One region of the Fundidesulfovibrio terrae genome, then DNA from elsewhere that is predicted to be linked to it. Evidence: predicted binding sites of a transcription regulator. Region 1 holds the regulator's gene; the other holds the start of a gene.
What was found. The regulator sigma-54, encoded in region 1, starts transcription at its own class of promoters, with help from an activator protein. The targets are predictions, from matches to a motif close to CTGGCACGGNNNNTGCTT.

Region 2: a site for sigma-54 is predicted at 1,802-1,819, ahead of ML540_RS07280 (PEP-CTERM sorting domain-containing protein). Genes of this name have one in related genera too.

What each region holds. Positions count from the first base shown of each region.
Region 1 covers NZ_JAKZFS010000005.1:21,365-26,976, reverse strand. The annotation lists gene ML540_RS14870 (manganese-dependent inorganic pyrophosphatase) at 1-30, opposite strand, end outside; gene ML540_RS14865 (PTS sugar transporter subunit IIC) at 130-870, opposite strand; gene ML540_RS14860 (PTS sugar transporter subunit IIB) at 904-1,359, opposite strand; gene ML540_RS14855 (PTS sugar transporter subunit IIA) at 1,366-1,803, opposite strand; gene rapZ (RNase adapter RapZ) at 1,814-2,698, opposite strand; gene ML540_RS14845 (PTS sugar transporter subunit IIA) at 2,805-3,257, opposite strand; gene hpf (ribosome hibernation-promoting factor, HPF/YfiA family) at 3,257-3,796, opposite strand; gene rpoN (RNA polymerase factor sigma-54) at 3,839-5,278, opposite strand; gene ML540_RS14830 (KdsC family phosphatase) at 5,530-5,612, opposite strand, start outside.
Region 2 covers NZ_JAKZFS010000002.1:20,335-25,199, forward strand. The annotation lists gene ML540_RS07275 (methyl-accepting chemotaxis protein) at 1-456, opposite strand, end outside; gene ML540_RS07280 (PEP-CTERM sorting domain-containing protein) at 761-1,621, opposite strand; gene gmd (GDP-mannose 4,6-dehydratase) at 1,906-2,997, opposite strand; gene ML540_RS07290 (GDP-mannose 4,6-dehydratase) at 2,994-3,971, opposite strand; gene ML540_RS07295 (hypothetical protein) at 4,200-4,499, shown strand; gene ML540_RS07300 (periplasmic heavy metal sensor) at 4,543-4,865, shown strand, end outside.

The DNA.
Region 1 (5,612 bases):
GTTTTTGTGTCCAACGACATATGCTGCCATGTTCGAATCCCTCCTGAGGTGATGTGCAAAATGAACTTGTGGGAAATATCACAAAGATCGCCGGTTGCCAAGCGGCTTTGTCCAACATTGCTCCGGAACTCATATCAGCAAACGGCTGAGCACGGCCAAGGCCACGCCCCCAAGGAGCACGGCGTAGGCCGGGCGGTGCCGAAGCGAAAGCACTGCCCCGATGCTGGCCACCACCCAGAGGTGAGGCCACTTGAGCGGCACCGAGCCCAGAAGCGGCGTCAGCCGGGGGAGCATCAGGTGCGTGACCACCAGAAGCCCGGACAGGGCCAGGGCGAAGGCCACGACGTTCACCGGCAACATGACCAGCATGGAGCGGCGGGTGAGCGAGGCAGGGCCGGGTCCGCCTGAACTGCGCTTGGCCCAGAGCATGAGGCGCTCGAAGGCCAGGTTCTCGTATTGGCGGTGGTAGCGCTCGATCACGGCGAAAGCCCGCCCCAGCGGAAGCGCCGCCAGCATGACCACGGCGGCCAGGGCCGGTTGCCGCAGGGCGAAATGGTGCACCACGGCCAGGCTGGCCAGGGCCGGGGCCAGGGAATGTGGCTGGATGATGGTTCCGGCCGGGAAGATGTCCAGCCAGAGAAGCTCGAAGAACAGGCAGATGCCCAGGCTCGACGCCCAGTCGCCGGTGATAAGGCCCCACACGAACCCCACCGTGAGAGGCCGGTCAAGCAGGGGCAGATTGATCAGGAAGCGGAAGCAGGAAAAAAGGGCAAAAAAAAAGCGGTGGCGAGGATGAAAGGGATGACGTCGGCGTGCAGTTCCATGGGTCTTTTCGTCCTGGTCCGTCAGCTTTTCTTCAGAATGCCTCAAATGCGCCCGAATGTGAAGCGGCCCTCGGGCTCTTCAGGATATCTCCACCGGGTCGCCCGGCACGCAGCGGTAATCCAGGTTCACGCCCTGGCCCTTGAGGAAATCGAGGCAGCCCTCATCCTCGCCGCTTAAGGCGATGTGCTGGCAGATCTGCTTCTTGCCCGGCCCGTAGTGCAGGTTGCCCAGGTTCAGGCGGGCGAACTTGAGCCCGGCGTCGAAGGCCCGCCGCGCGTCCGGGCAGGAGGCGAACAGCACCAGCACGTCCTTGCCCAGGAGCTTGCGGCCCGACAGATATGCCTGGGCCAGATTCACCTGGACGAAGGAGATGTCGACCCCAAGGGGGATGGCGATGGACATGATCTGCTGGCGCAACTCGTCGGCGGCCAGTTCGTCGTTGGCCACCACGATGGCGTTGGCGTCGGTGAAAGGCAGCCAGGCTTCGATGATCTGGCCGTGCACGAGACGGTTGTCGATGCGTACCCAGAACACCCCGGACTACTCCCCGGCGACCCGTTTTCGCAGGATTTCCCCGGCCACCACGATGCCCTGCACGCCCGCGGTCTTGGCGTCGGCGGCCAGGAGCTCCAGGGCTTTGGTACGGGTGGAAAGGATTTTTATGAGCATGGGCAGGTTCACGCCCGTGACCACCTCGATACGATGTTGCCCGATGAGCGACAGCGAGAGGTTGGTGGGAGTGCCCCCGAACATGTCGGTGACGATGATCACGCCCGCGCCCTGCTCCACGGCCTTGATGGACCGTTCGAGCTCCTTGACGGTTTCCACGGTGTCCACGCCCACGTCCACGGAAACGGTGCGGGTGTGCTCCTGGGGGCCGATGATCATTTCGGCGGCCTTGAGAAGCCTGTCGCCGTAGTCGGTGTGGGTCACGATGACCACGCCGACCGGGGCGCCGGATATATTCTTGTCGTTCATTGTTGAAATATCAGCCTTTTTCGATATGGCGGTGTTCCAGCGAGACCGTGTACCCCGCCTTGCGCAAGGTGTCAAAGACGGCCTCGGCCGTGGCCACGGAGCGATGCCTGCCCCCGGTGCAGCCAAGCGAGATTGTCAGCCGGTAGCGGCCTTCCTTGGCGTACATGGGGATAAGGTCTTGAAGGAATGCCTCCAGCTTGGGCAGGAACACCCTGCCCTCCTTGGAGTCAAGGACATACTCCACGATGGATTTGTCCTGTCCGGACAGTGGCTTGAGAGCTGGTTCGAAATAGGGGTTGGGCAGAAAGCGTAGGTCGAAGAGCAGGTCGGATTCGGTGGGGATGCCATACTTGAACCCGAAGCTCATGATGTGCACCTTCATGGAAGGCCCCTTGCCCTCCAGGAACTTCCATTTGTCCTGCAGTTGGCGGCGCAGGTCGTGGATGGAGAAGTCGGTGGTGTCCATGACCAGGTCGGCCGCGTCGCGCAAGGGGGCCATGCGGCGGCGTTCCTCCTCCACGGCCTCGCCCAGCCCGTACCCCTCTGCCTCGAAGGGATGTGGGCGGCGCGTGGTGGCGTAGCGGCGCATGATCTCCTGGGTGGCGGCCTCGATGAACACGATCTGGGGCAGGTTGCCCGCGGCGCGCAACTCCTCCATGGCGGGCTGCCAGCCGGAGTCGAAGCCCGCCTGGCGCATGTCCATGCCCAGGGCGAGGCCCCGGTAGCGGTTGGCTCCCTGGCCTTCGAAAAGGCTCACCAGCTTGGGCATGAGGCTTGCGGGCAGGCCGTCCACGCAGAAATAGCCCAGGTCCTCGAAGACGTTGAGGGCCGTGGACTTGCCGGACCCGGAGAGGCCCGAAATCACCACCACGGGCAGCTTGACCGAAGAGGCCATGTCGCGCGCTCCTTGAAAAAGACATCCCCGCCGCGCCTTCTTAAGCGCGACGGGGATGGACGCTAGCACATCATCGACCGGGAATCATCACGAAACGGATGCCGCCTCAGGAATGGCTGGACAGCACGCGCCAGAGGCTTTCCCGGTCCGGGGCGTCCAGGAAGGATTCCCGGAACCCCTCATCGGAGAGGAGCCTGGATATCTGGGCCAGGATACGCAAATGCATGCCCGCCACATGTTCCGGGGCCAGGACCAGGAAGAATATCCGGCAAGGCTTGTGGTCCAGGGCCTCGAAATCGACTCCGCCCCGGCTGCGCCCCGCCACGATGACGATCTCCTTGAGGGAGTCCATCTTCCCGTGGGGAATGGCCACGGCGTCGCCGATGCCCGTGGTGCCCAGGTTTTCGCGGTCCATGAGCACCCGCAGGGCCTTCTCGGGACTCACGTCCGGGAAAGCCTGGGCCACGGGGGACACCAGTTCGCGGAGCACTTCGGGCTTGTCCGACGCTTGCAGGTCGTCGAGCACGAAATCCTTGCGCAGAAACTCCCCCAGCCGCATCAGAGGGAAACTCCAGGGTCGATCAGACCGAAGTCGCCATTCTTGCGCTTGTAGATGACGTTGATACGCTCGGCCTCGGAGTTGAAGAACACCAGGAATTCGTACTTCATGGCGGTGATCTGCTCGGCGGCCTCTTCAACGCTCATGGGCTTGGGGCTGTACTTGTCGGATTCCTCGATGGAGTGGACCTTGCCCTCATCGGTGAAGCTGACCACGCCCATGGTGACGTCGGAAGACGCGGCCTTGCGGCGGTCCTTCATCTTCTCGCGCATCTTGCGCACCTGGGCCTCGAGCTTGTCCGTGATCATGTCGATGGTGGAGTACATGTCGTCGGAGCGCTCATGGGCGGAGATGTGCATGGCGTCCGCGTCGATCACCACATCGGCGATCTGGCGGGTCTTTTCGACCAGCAGCGTGACCACCACTTCGGCGTTGTCGGCATTGGGCATGTATTTGGCCAGTTTGTCGAAACGCTTGGCGGCGTATTCGCGCAGACCGGGGGACGGCTCAAAATTCTTGAAATAGAAAGCAATGTTCATATCTACCTCCGAGGTGTGGCCGCGAAAAGACGCGCGGCGTGATTACAAGACTTCCTTGCGCTTGGACGAGGAGTCGATGCCCATGGCCATGCGGTACTTGGCCACGGTACGGCGGGCGATGTTGACCTGCAGCTTCTGCTTGAGGGTGTCCGCGATCTGCTCGTCGCTCACGGGCTTCTTGGGATCCTCGCCGGAGATGAGCTGCTTGATGAGCGCCTTCACCGACTCCGAACCCACGGAAGTGCCGTCGTCCAACTCCAGGGCGGAGTTGAAGAAAAACTTGAGTTCGTAGATGCCGTGCGGGGTGGCCACGTATTTGCTCGTGGTGATGCGGCTCACAGTGGATTCGTGCATGCCGATGTCGTCGGCCACGTCCTTGAGGATGAGGGGCTTTAATTTCGTAACCCCGTCCTCGAAGAAGTCCCGCTGAAATTTCACTATCGATTCCAGGACCTTGAACAACGTCCGCTGGCGCTGGTACAGGCTCTTCATGAGCCACTGGGCCGAGCGCATCTTGTCCTGGAGGTAGTCCTTGTCCTTGCTCCCGCTGGAACGGCTCATGTCCTCCATGTAATAGGGGGAAAGCTGGAGCTTGGGCAGGCCGTCCTCGTTGAGCACGATGATGAAGTCCTCGCCGTACTTGTACACGTAGGCGTCGGGACTCACGTAGACCGGATCGGAGGAGCTGAAGTGTGAGCCTGGCAGAGGGTCGAGGGTCTGGATGATGTCCAGGTATTCCTTGATGTCCTCGAGGGTGATGCGGAACTTCTTGGCCAGGGGCTTGTAGCGCTTCTTTTCCAGGTCCTCCAGGTGCTCGCGCACGATCTCCAGGAGCACCGGGTCGGTGTAGCCGTAAACTTCCAACTGGGTGAGCAGGCACTCCTGCGGGGTGCGCGCGGCGATCCCCACCGGGTCGAAGCGCTGCAGGGCGTGCAGGACCACCTCCACCTCTTCGGGGGTGGCGCCGGTGGTGGCGGCGATCTCTTCCACGGTGGACTGTAGGTAGCCCACGGAGTCCAGGTTGCCCACGATGTCGTCGGCGATGACTCGCTGGCGTTCGGTGAAGGGGGAGAGGTTGATCTGCCAGGAGAGATGGCCCTCGAGCGAGGTCTTGGAGGCCAGCCTGGCCTCGAAGGACATGCCCTCCTCCGGGGCCTCGTACTCGCGCACCGTGGCCTGGCGGGAGGTGGAAGCGAAGTCGCCGATGTAGTCGTCCCATTCGGCGGTCTTCATGAGCTCGCGCTGCATGGCCCCCTCTTCCTGGGTGGCGTCAGGCGCGTGGGAATCCTCGGCGATGGTGGGCTCGGGGCGCTCGTCGTCGACCTGGACCTCTTCCAGCAGGGGATTCTCGAGCATCTCCTGCTGCACGGTCTCAACCAGCTCCAGCCGGGAGAGCTGCAACAGCTTGATGGCCTGCTGCAGCTGGGGTGTCATCACCAGCTGCTGCGAAAGCTTGAGTTGCTGTCTGAGCTCAAGGGCCATGCGTGCGTCTGTCCTCGTGAAAGTTCTGCGGCAAGCAAGAAAAATGCCGGACCACCGTTCAACCGTGGCGGTTATGCACTAAAAAGGCGGGGGTGGCAAGACTTGACGGGAATTCACAACAGTGGGCGGGAGGCTGTAGCGCGGTGGAGCGTAGCGGATCAGGGGAAAAGCCTCCTTAGGCCTTAGGGGCTCGCCCCTTTGGAATCCAGTATAGTTTCGCTGGCTTGGGCGGCGATATGGCGGGCGAGAGGCTAGACGAGCCAGCGCCGCCACAGGGCGCCCAGCTTGCCCTTGGCCATGAGCAGGAAGCGCACGGCGTCGCGCACGGCCCCGC
Region 2 (4,865 bases), on a different contig from region 1:
GGCGAGCATGCGGTCATAGGTTTCCTGGCCGTTGGTCTGGTGGAAGTCCTTTTCGAGGCTGAAGAACTGGTTGTTGAGATCCCTGGCCCGGACCAACTCGGATTGGAATTCCTTCCAGAGCTGCGCTTCCTTGGGCGTCTTCTCGAGTTTCTCGTAGAGATCCAGGCCCTGTTTGTATTTGGCCCGTGCCGACTCCACTTCGGCGAGCAGCGCCTCGCGCTTCTGGGGAGGAAGACCGGGCAGCATGAGGGATCGCTGTATCTCAACCACTTTGCGTATGTTGTCCTGCATGAGGAGAATACCCTGCATGCTGGGAATGCGTAAGGCTCCGAGTTCCGTCAGGCGGCCACCGATGGAACTATTGCACCACAGCGCAGACGATCCGAGCAGGATGAACAACAGGATGATCGTCCCGAAGGACGCAGCGAGTTTTACGGCAAGGTTGCAGTTTCTCATGCGAGGCAGCTCCTCTTGTACAGGTTCGAGAGGAATGGGAATGGCATATATTTTTCGCTTCCTGTTCGTAGAGAAAATGCCGGGCGCGCGCCAGTAGGGTTTCACGAAATTTATAAGTCAATGATGTGAAGAGCTATTTACGGTAAGATAATCGAAGAGAAGGTTGACATGTATTGATCATGTGTATGCATTGTCGCAGGAACGGTTGATGAGCGGCAGTGGCTCAGTCGCGGCACGGGCCTCGATGAAAACAAAAAAGGCCGCCCGGTTACGCCGGACGGCCTTTGGATTGTTCAGGAAGGGTTCAGCTCCGCGCGCCCTTGCGGCGTCTGGCCGCACCCAGTCCGAAAAGGCCGAGTCCCGCGAGGATCATGGTTCCCGGCTCCGGAGTGGCCACGGGAATGTCGGTGACCGGATGGTCCGGGTTATTGGGCGGGTCAGCCTCGGTCAGAAAGGCCAGGGGCGCTTTGGCGTTGGACGAGGGCGAACTCGCGTAAGTCTGCGGCACGTCGGAGGAGGCGCCCCCGGAGCGCGCCGGGGTGTCCGTCAGGGGGGGAGTCGTGTCCGTCGTGGGCGTCGTGAGAGCCGCTGAACGCAGGTAGCGCTCGAGCTGGCTGGCGTAGGACGTGCTGTTCCCGTTGTCGCTTCCGCTTCCCCCGCTACCGCCACTGCTCGACCCACTGTCCGAGGAGCCGGAAAAATTGCCGGACACGGGCAGGTAGCCTCCAGTTCCCGGATCGGAGCCCTGGAAGGGGCGTCCCCCGTGCCACTGTTGGGAGTGGGAGGAGGTGCCCAGGCTGTCCGAGATTTGCGAAAAGATTCCGCCGCGGGAGCCGGGAGTGTACGCTTGCTGCCACACCTGGGAAGCCATCAGGTCCATCGGTGCGTCCAGGGCGTTGAAGAAGAACGCCTCGGAGGAGAATTCCGGTCCGAAAGTCTGCATGTAGGCGGATGCCGCGGCCACATTCCGGATGATCCCGGTGGGGGCGGCCCGGCCCGCGAGATTGCTCAGAGGTGTCCTGGATAGGGGCTCGCCGGGAATCGAGTCGTCCGCCAGGACCGTTTCGTCGGTTTCGGACAGGGACGCAAATCTGTTGCCCGCGCTGACGATACAGACGCAGCCGATGATGCCGAGTGCGAAGAGTGCTATGAAGAGACGGCCCATCTTATGCCTCCCAGGGTATCCGCGATTCTCGGTGGTTCGTTGGCCCGGAAGTCATCCCCACTGATGCTGGGAGCTGGTGATGCTTGCAAGGCCCGCGAAGTGTAAAATTAACCGAAAATCATCGGGAAACTTAACACAAAGCGGGTGAAAAAACCGAAAATACACGCTTGGTAACTTTTCAAGCAATGAGCGTGCCGGATACGGAGTGTCCGGATAGGGAATTGCAAAAAGAAAAGGCCGGGTTTCCCCGGCCTTTCAGTGGCGCGAGCGCCGGCAAGGCGAGGTTATTCGTGAAAATCGAACGTCGCGAACCCCTTGTTTTTGCACAGAGTATCGCGTTCGGCGTCGCGCAGGTCCGCCTGGGCCATTTCCGAGACCATCTGCCTGAAGGTGATGCGGGGGGTCCAACCCAGCTGCTGGCGGGCCTTGGTGGGGTCGCCCAGAAGCGTCTCAACCTCGGTGGGACGGAAGTAGCGCGGGGCCACGGCCACGACGCACTTGCCGGTCTCGGCGTGGTAGCCCTTCTCGTTGACGCCTTCGCCCTCGAAGCGCAGGGGGATGCCCAGCTCTTCGGCGGTGGCCTGCACGAACTGGCGCACGCTGTACTGCTCGCCCGTGGCGATGACGTAATCGTCAGGGGTGTCCTGCTGCAGCATGAGCCACATCATCTCCACGTAGTCGCGGGCGTGTCCCCAGTCGCGCTTGGCGTTCAGGTTGCCCAGGTAGAGGCAGTCCTGCAGGCCCAGCTTGATTCGGGCCATGGCCCGGGTGATCTTGCGGGTGACGAAGGTCTCGCCGCGCATGGGCGACTCGTGGTTGAAGAGGATGCCGTTGCAGGCGAACATGTTGTAGGCCTCGCGGTAGTTCACCGTGATCCAGTACCCGTAGAGCTTTGCCACAGCGTAGGGGCTGCGCGGGTAGAAGGGGGTCTTCTCGGTCTGGGGCACTTCCCGGACCTTGCCGAAGAGCTCCGACGTGGAGGCCTGATAGACCTTTGTTTTCCCGGTGAGCCCGAGGATACGGATGGCCTCCAGGATGCGCAGGGTGCCCAGCGCGTCGCAGTTGGCCGTATACTCCGGAGTCTCGAAGGACACCGCCACGTGGGACTGGGCGGCCAGGTTGTACAACTCGTCCGGCTGCACCTGCTGGATGACCCGGATCAGGTTGGTGGAGTCGGTCAGATCGCCGTAGTGCAGGATGAAGCGCCGCCCCGTGACGTGCGGATCCTGGTAGAGGTGGTCGATGCGGTTGGTGTTGAAGAGCGAGGCGCGGCGCTTGATGCCGTGTACCTCGTAGCCCTTCTCCAGGAGCATTTCCGCGAGGTAGGCCCCGTCCTGTCCGGTGATGCCGGTGATGAGGGCGACCTTCTTCTTCATGCGAGGTTCTCCTTCGGGGACGTCTGCTCCCGTTCGGCCTTGACCATGGCCCTGGCCACCTCGGGCATGGCCATGGTGGCCTGCCAGCCGAGGCGTTCCCGGGCCTTGGAGGGGTCGGCGCGGCTGACAAGTATGTCGGTAGGCCGGTAGAGGCCGGAGTTGACGTCCACGTGTTCGGTATGGTCGAGGCCCAGCTCCGCGAAGACCTGGGCCGTGAAATCCTGCAGGGAATAGCTCTTGCCGGTGGCGATGAGAAAGTCTTCGGGAGCGTCTTGCTGGAGCATGCGCCACATGGCGTCAACGTATTCGCCGGCCCAGCCCCAGTCGCGCACCACGCCGGTGTTGCCCAGGCTCAGGCGCTCGCCGGATCCGGCCGCGATGCGGCAGGCCGTGGACACGATCTTGCGGGTGACGAAGCGGGCCGGGCGAAGCGGCGACTCGTGGTTGGTCAGGATGCCCGAGCAGGCGTAGAGCCCGTAAGCCTCGCGGTAGTTGGCCACGGACCAGTAGGACGCGGCCTTGGCCACGGCGTAAGGGCTGCGGGGCTTGAAGGGGGTGTCCTCGCTGGCCGGCTCGGGGGAGTTGCCGAAGCACTCCGAGGAGCATGCGTTGTACAGCCTGATGGGCTTGCCGAGCAGGCGCAAGAGCTCCAGAATGTTGATGGTGGCCACGGCCACGGACTCGAAGGTCTCCAGGGGCTGCTCGAAGGAAAGCCCCACGGAGCTCTGCCCGGCCAGGTTGTAGACCTCGTCCGGATCCACCTTTTCGATGACCTGCCACAGCCCCCGGAAATCGGTGAGCGAGGCCGAATGGATGGCCACCCTGTCCGCCACGCCCAGGGCCGCGAGGCCCGCCGTATTGGCCATGGGGGCGTCGCGCGAGGTCCCGGCCACCGTGTAGCCCTTGTCCGCGAGGAGCTTGGCCAGGTAGGCGCCGTCTTGGCCGGTTATGCCGATGATGAGGGCGGATTTCATGCGTTGTCCGGATAATTTCTCAAAGCGACCTTTCTTGGTACAAACGCGGGATAGTGTCAATGCCGAGCCGGAGGATTGCGCATGTGCATGTGCATGGTTTTGCACATGTGAAGTGTTTCACCGTGCACGCCGCGCAATAACATGCTGTAATAATTTATGATATGCTTTGGCATGGATGCTGCTTCATGGCAGCAAACGGCGCAAGCGATACGCGCCTTGGAGGCGGTCATGAGAAAGAGTCTGCTGGTGACGCTGGCTGCTGCGGCGATCCTGTCCACCACGGTCCTCAGCGCCCTGGCCTGCGGCGGCCCCGGAATGGGTCGCGGCTACGGAATGGGCGGATACGCGGGTGCCTCGTACTCCGGGCCGGGCGCATGCCCCGCCTACGGTGCGGGATCGGGCTACGGCCCCGGCGCGGGCCGGGGGTACGGATGGATGCGCGGCGGTTACGGCCAGAACCAGGGCGGTCCCCAGATGCAGGGCCGGTTCCCCGGGCAAGGCGGCCAGGCCGCACCGGCCGAGTTGTAACGCGGCGTCGGCCGATCACAAAGTTTCCTAAGGAGATACGTCCATGAAATCACGTCTTTCGATTCTGTCCCTGGCTGTGGTGGCCCTGCTTGCCGTCTCGTCCCTTGCCCTGGCTCAGCCCTACGGGCGCGGCCCCAACGCCTGGCTGGCCGGTGTGCCCCAGGAGAAGCAGGAGCAGGTGGCCAAGCTCTACGGTGAAGGCCGCCAGAAGCTCTACGAGCTGGAAAGCCGCAAGTGGGCCAAGCAGGCCGAGCTCAATGCCCTTCTGGCCTCCCCCAAGCCCGATTCCTCCAAGATCGAGGCCCTGGCCAAGGAGATCGGCAACTTGAGCTCCATGGTCTACCAGGAGCGCGTGGCCCTGCAGCA